2 linked regions of the Nordella sp. HKS 07 genome follow. The protein of the gene in region 2 interacts with the protein of the main gene of each other region in a pairwise test. Links are inferred from orthologs where the notes say so. Each region holds a gene or a part of one and is shown on either strand. Other genes may lie near its edges.

Region 1 (5,140 bases), 2.1 Mb from region 2 along the record:
TCCCGAAGTAACGGATCTCGACGTCGCTGAAGGAGAGCCCGTGCTTTTTCAGCCAGTCATACGGCATGACCTCCAGCGTGTCGGCCTGGAAGGTACCGAATGACTTTCCCTTGAGGTCAGCCGCCGTCTTGAGCTCGGGCTGGCTCAGGATCATCAACCCTTCGACACCGCCCCCGGCGATGATTTTCACGGGAACGCCGCGCTCTCTGAGGGCAAGGAAGTTAGTATAGGGGAGCATCGAAGCATCGACCTGCCCCGAGCCAAACATAGTCGTTATGTCGGCAATTGCCGCGGTGTTCACAAACTGCAGCTGAAATCCTTCGGCTTCGCCGAGGTTCTGCTCTTTCACGAGGAACAGGCCAAGATTGCATAATCCGGTCCCATGCGTCGCCTTGATCACAGGGCCGGACGCCGCCTGGGCCGTCCCCATGTAGAATGACGATGGAATCGCGGCGGCGGCGGCCCAACCGCAGCACCGGCATAGAAACCCTCTGCGGCCAAGATTGGTCGACAGTATCTGGTTCAAACGGCTCATCTTTTCCTCCCTGGATGGCTCTGCCGAGCAATCGTTCAGCGTCGCCAATTCCCGGATTGTGCCGCAACCCTTACCTCAATAAAATCAAATTCTCGATCGGGTTAAATCATCAAAAATTTTGAAGGGATGGATCCGTGTGAACCACAAACAGCTCGAAACGTTCTATTGGGCTGCCCGACTCGGCAGCTTGGCGAAAGCGGCTGCACGCCTGCATGCAACGCCCTCGGCAGTCTCAATGCGGATCCAGGAGCTCGAAACACAACTTAAGGTAAGGCTTTTCGATAGATCTCAACGAACCGTGCACCTCACTCCGGAGGGGGCCGCCCTCCTGCCGCTGGTCGAAGACGTGATCAGGGCCATGAACCGCCTGACGGAATCTCCCGGAAGGGATGTTGAAGTCGTTTCAGGATACATCCGCCTCGGTGTCATCGAGACGGTCGCGCTAACCTGGCTGCCTGAATTCTTGACACAGATGAAGACCCGCCATCCTCAGGTGCAAATCGAAGTCGAAGTCGCACTGTCGTATATCCTGGAGGAGAAGTTACATCGATCAGCCTTGGATATGGCCTTTGCGCCATGCGAGCTTTCGACGACACGGTTCAGGCTCAAGGAACTTGAGCACGTCTCGTTTGTCTGGGTGGCGAGCCCACGAATGGCCGCGCTACCGTCCTCGTTGACGCCCAACAACGTTCTGGACGTGCCGATAATCGCCACGTCTCACGAATGGCAGCTTCGCGGCTCCGGTCTCACATTGCTATCCTGGAATGATATGCGCGTCCGCCACGCGACCATCTGCAACACAGCTAAAGTGGCCGCCCACCTGGCACAGGAAGGGCTTGGCGTGGCGTATGTGCCACGGCGCCTGTTTGAGAATGAGTTGAGATTGGGCGTCCTTCGCATTGTGCCCAGCAGACCGGAACCCCCGCCATTAATTCTCTATTCCGTCGTCCCTTGGACCAAAACGACGTTGGCGCAGAACACGGCCGAGGATGTGGCGAGGAGTGTCGTCGGGCAACTGTGAAGCCGGACTGGAGTGATAGTGAAGTCCCGGCCGTGATCCTACCCGCCGAAGCCCAGATCGTAGAGCATCTTGATATTGAGGCCGATGATGATGGCGGCGATAGCGGCGGAGACGACGGTCAGCCAGGTCGGCGCCACCAGGGCGCCCATCTTGGCGCGGTCGCGGGTGAACATCACCAGGGGCACGATGGCGAAGGGCAATTGGAAGGCGAGAATGACCTGGCTCAGGATCAGCAGCGTCCCCGTCCCGCTCTCGCCATAATAGATGGTCACGCCCGCCGCCGGGATGATGGCGAACATGCGGGTGATGAGACGCCTGGCCCAGGCCGGCAGCCGGATGCGCAGGAAGCCTTCCATGACGATCTGGCCGGCGAGCGTCGCCGTCACCGTCGAATTGAGGCCGCAGCATAAGAGCGCGATAGCGAAGAGCTTGGGCGCCAGCATGGAGCCGAGCAGCGGCGCCAGCATCGCATGGGCATCGCCCAGATCGGCAATCTGCGCATTGCCCGTCTTGTAGAAGGTCGCCGCCGCCAGGATCAGGATCGAAGCGTTGACGAGCAGCGCGAACATGAGCGCCACGGTCGAGTCGATGGTGGCGAAAGTGAGCGCCTCGCGCTTCTCCTTGTCGGAGCGGCCATAGGCGCGCGTCTGCACCACGCCCGAATGGAGATAGAGATTATGCGGCATCACGGTGGCGCCGATGATGCCGAGCGCCAGATAGAGCATGGTGGGGTTGGTGATGATCTCGGTCGTCGGCGCGAAGCCCTTGATGACGGCGCCCCATTCCGGGTCCGCCATGGCGATCTGCACCCCGAAGCACACCGCGATCACGCCGAGGAGGCAGATGATGAAGGCCTCGACCCAGCGGAAGCCGAGCTTCTGCAGATAGAGGATCAGGAACACGTCGAGTGCGGTAATGATGACGCCGATCTCGAGCGGAATGCCGAAGAGCAGATTGAGGCCGATGGCCGTGCCCACCACTTCGGCGATGTCGGTGGCGATGATGGCGATTTCGGCGAAGAGCCATAAGATCCAGGCGACGGGCTTGGGGAAGGCGTCGCGGCAGGCCTGTGCCAGGTCGCGGCCCGAGGCAATGGCGAGCCGGGCGCACAGCGACTGCAGGATGATCGCCATGATGTTGGACATCAGCGCGATGACGAGCAGCGTATAGCCGAACTGCGCGCCGCCGGCGATCGAGGTGGCCCAGTTGCCGGGATCCATATACCCCACGGAAACGAGATAGCCCGGGCCGACAAAGGCCATGGCGCGCCGCCACATGGAGGCGTCGGCGCGCACCGGAATGCTGCGGTGGACATCGCTGAGCGACGCCTCGCCGCGGTCGCGGCGCCATCCCATTAACCGGTCGATAGCGGTCGTATGATCATGCATACAGTAGATTTAGCATAAGCTAAATTTCTTACAAGGGGCTAACCTACGTCATCGGAGACGCGTTCTGGCATCGTCCGGCCGTGCCGAAATTTGCCGCATACGCTCAGGCGCCCGCAGGAAAGCAATCTCATCGCTCAGGCGCTTGACATCGTGGGCCTAACGGCAGGATTTGGGAAATATCAAGTTGAGGAGTTGCGTTCGGACTTCAACTCTTGAGTCCGACCGAACAGGCTCCTCTATCCGAACTCCGATAGGATCAATCGAATGGTTCTCTGCCTCCGAATAATCCATGAAATCGTGCAAGCTTTGCTGCGCGTGTGGAACAAGAAGGATGAAGGTAATCGCAACGGCAAGCCCGCGCTTGCAGGCGATGGAGCAGCGCGTCAATCGCCCGGGACTCCATCACGGCCGGCGAATGTACAGATCATCCATGGCCGGACATTGAATGCGGCCGGATTGCGTGAAGTTGAGAATACAAACAAGGGATTAAGTGATCCCGGAGTTCACATCGATATGGCCAAGACAGCTCCGCGCCAGGAGAAGCAGTTGCCGGAACTTCGCAGCAAAGGGTCCAGCGAAGTCATTGGCAAGGGCGACCAGACCAAATCCGCCAGCAGGTGTCGCCACGTAAAATTATGCAAGGCGGGGAGAGCGGGCCTAGGCGGACTTCTTCCTCAGCAGCGCCATGAAGAAACCGTCGGTCGCGTGGCTATGCGGGGTCAGCAACAGCGTCTCCGTCCACTCGCCCGCCGAATTGGGCGGTTCGGTGCCGATGGCCTGGCGCCACTGGTCGCGATAGGGCACAACCGCGAAATCGGGATGGCCTGAGAGGAAGGCCGCCACCTGGTCGTCATTCTCCTCCGGAAGCACCGAGCAGGTGATGTAGAGCATCCGCCCGCCCGGCTTCACCAGCCCCGCGCCACGTTCCAGCACCGCCCTCTGATCGCCAAGCCGCGTCTCGAGCTGCTTCTCGCTCAGTCGCCATTTCGAGTCCGGGTTGCGCCGCCAGGCGCCGGAACCCGAACAGGGCGCATCGACCAGGACGCAATCGATTTTTCCCTTGAGAGCATCGAGTCTTACGGACTCGTCCGAACCCAAAACCTGAACATTGCGCGCCCCTGCCCTTTGCAGCCTTTCGAAGATCGGCCGCAGGCGGTGCTTGTCCTGGTCATAGGCGTGGATCTGGCCCTTGTTGCCCATCAGCGCCGCGAGCGCCAGGGTCTTGCCCCCGGCCCCGGCACAAATATCGGCCACCTGTTCGCCAGGCTTGGCGCCCGACATCAGCGCCGCCACCTGCGAGGCGGCATCCTGTACCTCGAACCAGCCCTTGCCATGGGCGGGCTCGGCCTCGACATGCGGGTTACGCCGGTCGGGACCGGAGGCTTCTATGCGCACGCACCAGGGCGACAGAGGCCCCGCCGACGCACTGAACTTCTCCAGCGCCTTGATGAGTTTCGCGCGATCGCATTTGAGGAGATTGGCGCGCAGATCGACCGGCGCGCGCTCGGCTAAAGCGCGGCCTTCCTCAGCGGCGCGCATGCCGAAGGCACGGTCGAAGGAGGCGCTGAGCCATTCGGGATAGTCGCCCGCGACATAAGCGGGTGCAGCGTTTTCCTCTTGACGCGCCAGGGCCGCCCGCTCATCGTCAGTCAGCGCCCCCGGCCCGTGTTCTTGCGCCATGGCAAGCGCGATGTCGTCGGGCGCGCGCTTCCAGACATCGTGCAAGGCGGCCAGCGCCAGCGCGCGGGCGCCATCGCCGCCCATGTGAGCCTTCAGCGAATTTTTCCGCCGCAGCACGTCATAGACCAGCGTGCCGATGGCATGGCGGTCGCCGGCACCGGCGAAGCGATGCGCCTTGCCCCAGTCCTTCAGCGCCTCCGCCGCCGGGCGATGGCGCTCCGCGATCTCCTGCAGAACCTCGATCGCCGCCGATATACGTCCACCTTCACGCATGACTATCCGAAAACCTTGTAAGCGAGCCACAGCCAGGAGAGCGTCAGGACGACGGCCCCGGCCACGAAAACATAAAAGCGCCGGACCAGGATATTGCGTCCAACATGGATGAAGCTGTGCGCGATGCGCAGCGCGAAAAAGGCCCAGGCAAACGCCACCGCAACGCCATCGACAAGTCCCAGCGCCAGCGTGAATGCGACACCCGCATACCAGAACATCGGCAGCTGGAACTGGTTGTCGTAG
Region 2 (7,689 bases):
GGAGATTCTCGGCATCGGCGACAGTCTTGCCGGCCGGCTCTTCATGTATGACGCGCTGCTGGCACGCGCCTATGTGACGACATTGCCGTGGAATCCCGACAACCTGCTCAATGGCCGCAATGCGACGATCAGGGATCTGTCGCATCACTCTTGAACGACACCCCGGCGTTGTGCCGGGATGACGATGTGTGGGGACGCGAGCGGCCTATGCCGGTGCGCTCGCGGCTCCAGGGGCTCAGTTCGCAGCGAGCGCACCCGCGATCGTGTCCTTCAGCGCCAGACGGCGCTTGCGCAAGGTGACTTCATGGTCCTGACTGACGGGCTCGATTTTGGTCTCGGCTCGGTGGATCTGGTCGTTCACCTCGTCATATTCCCGTAGCACGCGGGCGAAGTGTTCATTCTTCGCCTTGAGCGCGTGGATGGCTTCGAGCTGGCCGGGGAATTCTTCGCCGAGCGTGTGAGGCGTGTTCGACATTCTGTCGTCTCCTTGCATTGTGTCAAAGCAAGCTTAGTGCGCTCCCACCGTTCCGGACTTGATCCTGATCAAACCGAAACGCAACGCCTGACCGTCATCCCGGCGAAAGTGGGGATCCACTGAATGAGCGCAAGCGGGCGGCGCTGTTCGCGCGGAAGGAGTTTATTGGATCCCGGCTTTCGCCGGGAAGACGAATTCAGGAGGCAACAGCGCCCGTATCCCTTACCTGCGAAGAAGGCATTGCTGTCATCACCATCGACAATCCGCCAGTGAATGCGACCTCGCGTGCATGCTTGAAACCGTCATCCCGGCGCAAGCCGCTATCGGATTCACACATCTTCCTTCGTCCCCTTGTGGGGAACGCGGCTCCCCCGGCCCGGCCAAAGTCCGGGGCCCCACCTGGCCACCCACGTCCCGCCCCGGCTCGGATACAGGGTAGATACAGGGTAGTTGCGAAGAACGGCTTTCTCCAGACCCGGTCTTCGGTACAACTCATTGCATTGGTTGTGGATTGTGTGACAGAGCCCCGTTGTCCGAGCAGGGAAGAGCGACGCCGCAAGCGCGCAGAAGCAGAAACGGGAGGGCTGCTCACTGCCCGCACGGGAAAAAGCGGATGTGTGAATACGGCAGCGGCGAAAGCCGGGATCCACTGAATAAGCAAAAGCGGGCGGCGCTGTTCGCGCGGAAAAAATTCAGTCGATCCCGGCTTTCGCCGGGATGACGAAGGTGAAATGCGGGTTATCCCGCCGCCTTGGCGACGCCGACCATGGCAGGCCGGAGCACCCGGTCGCCGATCTTGAAGCCCGCCTGCATGATCTGCACGACGGTGCCGGGGGCGGCGTCATTGGTCGGCACTTCGAACATCGCCTGGTGGTAATGCGGGTCGAATTTCTCGCCCATCGGATAGACGCGGGTGATGCCGTGCCGCTCGAAGACATTGAGCAGCTCGCGGTTGGTCATCTCGACGCCGGCGACGAGATTCTTGACGGGCTCGGTCGCCTCCTTGAGATGGTCCGCCTCGGCGGTGGCAAGCGCCCGCTCCATGTTGTCGCTGACGCTCAGTATATCGCGGGCGAAATTGGTCGCGGCATAGAGCGTGGCTTCCGCCTTGTCGCGCTCCATGCGTTTGCGCAGATTGTCCATCTCGGCGAAGGTGCGGAGCAGCTGGTCCTTGAGCTGGCCAACCTCTTCCTTGAGATCGATGATCTCGGCCTCGCGCGGATCTGCCTCCATGTCGGACAGGGTCACCGGGTCGGCTTCCGGCGCCTGAGCCTCTTCAGCCATGGTTTCTTTGGTCGCTTTTGCAGTCATGACGATCCTGGATTGTCGATCGATGGATTGGGTTTCGGGCCCGGATATCAGGGTTCGGATAAGAAAAATCAAGTCTTTCGGCTCAACTGACACAGGACGACACTTGCCGGGCCTATGACGGGCCAAGGTCCATTTTTAGGAGAAAAGCCCGTGTCCAGCCGCATCCGCCTCTATTCCGGCCCTTTGAGCATGTTTGGCGCCAAGGCGGAGATCGCCGCCCGGGAAAAAGGCCTCGATATCGACCTGGTGATGGTGCCCTTCGACATGGCGCGGCTCTATGAGCCCAAGCATCCCGATGTGGCCCGCATCAACCCCAAAAGCCAGGTTCCGGTACTCGTCCATGGCGCCGTGGAAATCTTCGATTCGACCCAGATTTTCGAGTATCTCGACCATCTGCGGCCTGCGCCCGCTTTGTGGCCCGAGGGACCGGCGGACCGAGCCATTGCCCGGCTTCTCGAGCTTAAATCGGACGAGGTCTTCTTCCCGCCGATCGTCAGGCTGATGGGCCTGCAGGACCGCCTCGCAGACCCGACGGCAGTCGCGGCCTGCGCCGCATCGGCACGCTTTTATGATGAGATGGAGCGGCAGCTCGGCCCGGCCGAGTTTCTGGCCGGAACCTATTCTTTCGCCGATATCGCCTTCTACATGGCGCAGCTTTTCGCCGCCCGCATGGGGGCGCCGATGACGGAAGCGACGCCACGGCTTCTCGCCTGGCGCCGGCGCATGTCGACGCGGCCGGCGGTGCGCCAGGTTGCCGGCGCCATGGCACGCTTCCTTCTGACGCAGGGCCGTCCGCTGCCGGACTTCATGCAGGAGCTTCTGAGCTAACCCGGGCGCTCGAGGTCCTTGAGATCGTCGAGATCGACCCAGTCATGCCGCCGCGCCTCATAGACGGAAACGCGCGGCGCCGGAAAACCGGGATCCGCGAAGGCGCCGACCGCGACGGCATAGGCTTCGGGCACGCTGCTCAATTCCCAATAAACGGTCGAGCCGCATTGCGGACAGAAATGAAAAGTCACCGTGCCGCCGCTGTCGCCAGGCCGCGTGAAGCGCGTACTCTCGCCTTCGATGCGGGTCACATCGCTGCGGCGGAAACGCGCCTGCGTGCCAAATACGCTGCCGGTGCGCTTCTGGCAGTCGAGGCAGTGGCAGATGGAGATGCGGATCGGTTCGCTTTGGCAGGTGAGCCGCAACTGGCCGCAGACGCAACTGGCCTCACGTGACGTCGTCACGTGATCAGCCGCCCGATGATGCGCGCGGTATAGTCGACCATCGGGATGATACGGGCATAGTTCATCCGCGTCGGGCCGATGATGCCGAGCGCGCCGACGATCTTCTCCTCGCTGTTGCGATAGGGCGCGACGATCAGCGAGGAGCCCGACATCGAGAACAGCTTGTTCTCCGCGCCGATGAAGATCCGCACACCCTCGCCGATATCGGCCGACCCCAGGAGCTGAATGAGCTCGCGCTTGTTCTCGAGATCGTCGAAGAGCCGGCGGATGCGCTCGAGATCGTCGAAGGCGGTGAGATTCTCGATCAGGTTGCCCTGGCCTTTGACAATGAGCGTGCGGTCATCCTCTTCGACATTGCCGGACCAGGTGGCGACGCCGTCGGCGACGACCTTGGCGGTGAGCTCGTCGAGCTCGGTCTTGAGCGTGGTGATCTCCTCCTGCATCAGGCGCTGCGCTTCGGCGATCGTCTTGCCCTGCATGCGGGCGGAGAGATAGTTGGACGCCTTGATGAGCGAGGATGGCGGCAGGCCGGGCGGCAGATCGATAGTGCGGTTCTCGACCGTGCCGTCCTCGGCGACGAGGATGACGAGGCCGCGGCCGGGCGCCAGGCTCACGAATTCGATATGTTTCAGCCTGGCATTGAGCTTCGGCGCCACCACGAGGCCGGCGCAATGCGACAGGCCGGAGAGCAATGTCGTCGCCTCGCCCAGCACGTCTTCCACCCGGCGCGAGCGGTTGGTGCCGGTCATCTGCGCATCGATGCGGGCGCGCTCCTCGGGCGAGATCGAGCCCACTTCGAGCAGCGCATCGACGAAGAAACGCAGGCCCGCATTGGTCGGCATGCGGCCGGCGCTGGTATGGGGCGAATAGATGAGGCCGGTTTCCTCGAGATCCATCATCACATTGCGCACCGAGGCCGGCGACAGGCTGGACGGCAGGATGCGCGAGATGGTGCGCGAGCCGACCGGCTCGCCGGTGTCGAGATAGGTCTCGACCAGGCGCCGGAAGATGTCGCGCGAGCGCTGATCGAGCTGGGCCAGGCCCTGCAGGCGCTCATCGACAAGGGGTCTCTGGGGATGGATGCTCATGCGGCAAATCTAGGAACAGGGGGCAGGGCGGTCAACTGAAGGTATTGTGGCCCCTAAAATGAGTTTCCCAGGGTCTCTATCCGGGCTAGAACCGGGCCCGTTTTCTAGAGCGCTTCCCGCCAAAGTTGCTCGACTTTGGCGATAAGGAAGCGCTCCGGATTGTAAGTTATTCGAGCCCTTTTACCCGTCTTGATCGAATCGTTCCGATTCGATCAAGACGGGAAGAGCTCTAAGAAAGAGAGTAAATGATGCGGCCGTCCGGGCGAAAGCCCCATGAATTGCGCAAGGTGAGTTTCGAGCGCGGCTTCTCAAAACATGCGGAAGGCTCCTGCCTCGTCCGCTTCGGCGACACCCATGTGATGTGCCTCGCCACTGTCGAGGAAAAGGTTCCGCCCTGGCTCAAGGGCGCCGGCAAGGGCTGGGTCACGGCTGAGTACGGCATGTTGCCGCGTGCCACCGGCGATCGCATGCGGCGCGAGGCGGCGCAGGGCAAGCAGTCGGGCCGCACCCAGGAGATCCAGCGCCTGATCGGGCGGTCGCTCAGGGCCGTGGTCGATCTCGTGGGGCTCGGCGAGAAGCAGATCACCCTCGACTGCGATGTCATCCAGGCCGATGGCGGCACCCGCACCGCCGCCATCACCGGCAGCTGGATCGCGCTCCATGATGCGCTCAAATGGATGGAAGCGCGCGAGATGTTCGCCAGAAATCCGCTGCGCGATCATGTCGCCGCGATCTCCTGCGGCATCCATAATGGCGAGGTCGTGCTCGATCTCGACTATGACGAGGATTCGAACGCCGAGACGGATGCGAATTTCGTGATGACCGGCCAGGGCGGCATTGTCGAGATCCAGGGCACGGCCGAGGCTGAGCCTTTCTCGAAGGAGCGCTTCCTCGACCTGCTGAATCTCGCGCAGAATGGCATCGGCGAACTGGTGGAGCTTCAGAAGAAGGCCGTCGCATGAGAGCGACGGCGATCCTCGAGACCATCCTCTATGGCGAGGATATCGCCGCCATGCGCCGTTTCTATGAAGGCGTGATCGGGCTCGAGGTGCGCCGCGAGCTCGAGGATCAGTTTGTCTTCTTCCATTGCGGCGACGGCATGCTGCTCGTCTTCAATCAGGTCGCTTCGGCGGTGAAGCCGAAGTCCTTCACCTCGGCGCCGCCGCATGGCGCCACGGGTGCGGGCCATGTCTGCTTTTCCGCCACGGCCGGAGAGCTCGCGCGCTGGCGCCAGCATCTCAGCCGTCATGGCATCGCGCTGGAAGCCGATTTCGAATGGTCGGGAGGCGGGCACTCGATCTATTGCCGCGATCCCGCCGGTAATTCGGTCGAATTCGCCGAGCCGCGCATCTGGGGCCTCCCAGAGCGCTTCCCGCCAAAGTTGCTCGACTTTGGCGATAAGGAAGCGCGTCAACAAATAAGATCACTGCGCGATCAGAAACTCGTCGTCGCGTCGCACAATCCGGGCAAGGTCAAGGAGATCAACGAGCTTCTCGGGCCTTATGGCGTCGAGGCGATCTCGGCCGCAAGCCTGGGGCTGCCTGAGCCAGAGGAAACCGGCGAGACCTTCGAGGCCAATGCCGAGCTCAAATCGCGCGCCGCTGCTGATGGCGCCAAGCTCGTGTCGCTCGCCGACGATTCGGGCCTGTGCGTCGAGGCGCTCGGTGGCGATCCCGGCATCTATTCGGCGCGCTGGGCCGGCCCCTCCAAGGATTTCGTGCTCGCCATGCGCAATGTCGAAGAGAAACTGCAGGCGATAGGGGCGACGACACCAGAACAGCGGCGCGCTTATTTTGTGAGCGTGCTGTCGGTCGCCTGGCCCGACGGCCAGGTCGAGAATTTCGAAGGCCGCGTGTGGGGCACGCTGGTCTGGCCGCCGCGCGGCAAGCGCGGTTTCGGCTATGATCCGATGTTCCTGCCCGACGGCCGGCAGGAAACCTTTGGTGAAATGGATCCCGACGCCAAGCACGAGATCTCGCATCGTGCCGTGGCCTTCCGGAAGCTCGTCGATGCGCTCTTCTGAACCAGGCTTCGGCATCTATGTGCATTGGCCTTTCTGCAAGGCCAAATGTCCTTATTGCGATTTCAACTCGCATGTGCGCCATCAGCCGGTCGATGCGCTGTCATTCGCGCACGCTTTGGCGCGCGAGCTTGCCTGGTTCGCGGACCGCACCGGCAAGCGCGCGGTCGAGAGCATCTTCTTCGGCGGCGGCACGCCGTCCTTGATGCCGCCTGAAGCGGTGGGCCATGTGCTCGACGCCATCGCCCGCCTGTGGCCGGTATCACCCGACGCCGAGATCACGCTCGAGGCCAATCCGACGAGCGTGGAGGCGGAGAACTTCGTAGGCTACCGCTCAGCCGGCGTGAATCGCGTCTCGGTCGGCGTGCAGGCGCTCGACGAGCGCGATCTGAAGGCGCTGGGCCGCCAGCATTCGGTCGCGGAAGCGCTGCAGGCTTTCCGTCTCGCCGCCAGAACATTTCCGCGCGTGTCCTTCGATCTCATCTACGCAAGGCCCGGCCAGACACTGGCCGCCTGGCGCGCCGAGCTCACCCGCGCGCTGTCCGAGCAGCAGGGCCATATGTCGCTCTATCAGCTCACCATCGAGGAAGGCACGCGCTACGCCGATCTCCATCGCGCCGGCCAGCTCATCGTGCCCGATGAGGAACTCGCCGCCGATCTCTATGACCTGACGCAGGAGCTGACCGCTGCGGCCGGACTCGCCGCCTATGAGGTGTCGAACCATGCGCGTCCGGGGCATGAATCGCGCCACAACCTCATTTATTGGCGCTATGGCGATTATGCCGGCGCCGGGCCTGGCGCCCACAGCCGTATCACCGAAGCCGGCCGGCGCCTGGCGCTCGCGACGGAGCGGCATCCCGAGACCTGGCGCGGCCTCGTTGAGGCGCGGGACAATGGTGTCATCGAGGAGACGGTGGTCGCCACACAAGATCAGGCGGCCGAATATCTGCTGATGGGACTGCGCATCGCCGACGGCATCGACCTCGCCCGCTACCGCCGCTTGAGCGGGCGCGAGCCGTCGCATCTTTCCGAACTCACCGAAATGGGGTTGGTGAGCTTGCGCGGCGACCGGTTGATCGCCACCCAGGCCGGACGCCGTGTCCTCAATGCGGTGATTTCGCAGCTCGCGGCTTGAACGGAAGCGCGCGCAATTCCCAATAATACATCAATCCCTCGTGGGGAACCCAACTGCACAGTCTCGCTCCCCGCTAGAGCATCGGACCGAAAAGTGCAAAGCGGTTTTCGGAGAATCCGATGCGCAAATCAAAGAGATAGAGCGCCGGATCGATTCTGTGTGAGCGTCCGGCGCGCTAGACGCTGGCGATGCAATGCTCCGTTGGATCGCCGAATCCTAAGAAGAATCTCGACTTTGAGGCGACCTTCCGCTCCACGAGGCTGGCGTCACCAAAGTCGTCCCCGCGAACGGCGGCGGGAGCCGGGGTAAAGCTCAAAAGGATGTGAAAAACGACAAAGCCTGCCAAGCAAAATGCAGCGGGCTTTACCGTTATGTTGTTGGCCTTAGTGGGCGAAGAACCGATATGTTATGCCGAGACGTAGCGATTG

Evidence for each region. Proteins that work in one complex are often made in the same cells at the same time.
Region 1: the proteins of grpE (region 2) and G5V57_RS23585 interact in binary tests that used the Escherichia coli proteins (3 or more experiments, as listed by UniProt). The link is inferred for Nordella sp. HKS 07 from one-to-one orthologs.

The regions. Positions count from the first base shown.
Region 1 is NZ_CP049258.1:5,019,837-5,024,976, reverse strand. Bases 770-3,688 are described here. They hold G5V57_RS23585 (Nramp family divalent metal transporter), read right to left. Parts: upstream 2,945-3,688; coding sequence 1,595-2,944; downstream 770-1,594. Other genes in these bases: G5V57_RS23580 (RsmB/NOP family class I SAM-dependent RNA methyltransferase), read right to left, coding at 3,602-3,688; G5V57_RS23590 (LysR family transcriptional regulator), read left to right, coding at 770-1,556. Outside these bases: G5V57_RS23595 (ABC transporter substrate-binding protein), read right to left, coding at 1-535; more of G5V57_RS23590, read left to right, coding at 672-769; more of G5V57_RS23580, read right to left, coding at 3,689-4,897; G5V57_RS23575 (MAPEG family protein), read right to left, coding at 4,900-5,140. UniProt on the Escherichia coli protein: H(+)-stimulated, divalent metal cation uptake system. Involved in manganese and iron uptake. Can also transport cadmium, cobalt, zinc and to a lesser extent nickel and copper. Involved in response to reactive oxygen.
Region 2 is NZ_CP049258.1:2,952,263-2,959,951, forward strand. Bases 1-2,701 are described here. They hold grpE (nucleotide exchange factor GrpE), read right to left. Parts: upstream 1,787-2,701; coding sequence 1,214-1,786; downstream 1-1,213. Other genes in these bases: G5V57_RS13920 (molybdopterin-synthase adenylyltransferase MoeB), read left to right, coding at 1-154; G5V57_RS13925 (YdcH family protein), read right to left, coding at 236-475; G5V57_RS13935 (glutathione S-transferase family protein), read left to right, coding at 1,937-2,614; G5V57_RS13940 (GFA family protein), read right to left, coding at 2,611-2,701. Also shown: more of G5V57_RS13940, read right to left, coding at 2,702-3,018; heat-inducible transcriptional repressor HrcA, read right to left, coding at 3,015-4,106; rph (ribonuclease PH), read left to right, coding at 4,355-5,068; rdgB (RdgB/HAM1 family non-canonical purine NTP pyrophosphatase), read left to right, coding at 5,524-6,129; radical SAM family heme chaperone HemW, read left to right, coding at 6,116-7,261; G5V57_RS13965 (outer membrane protein), read right to left, coding at 7,645-7,689. UniProt on the Escherichia coli protein: Participates actively in the response to hyperosmotic and heat shock by preventing the aggregation of stress-denatured proteins, in association with DnaK and GrpE. It is the nucleotide exchange factor for DnaK and may function as a thermosensor.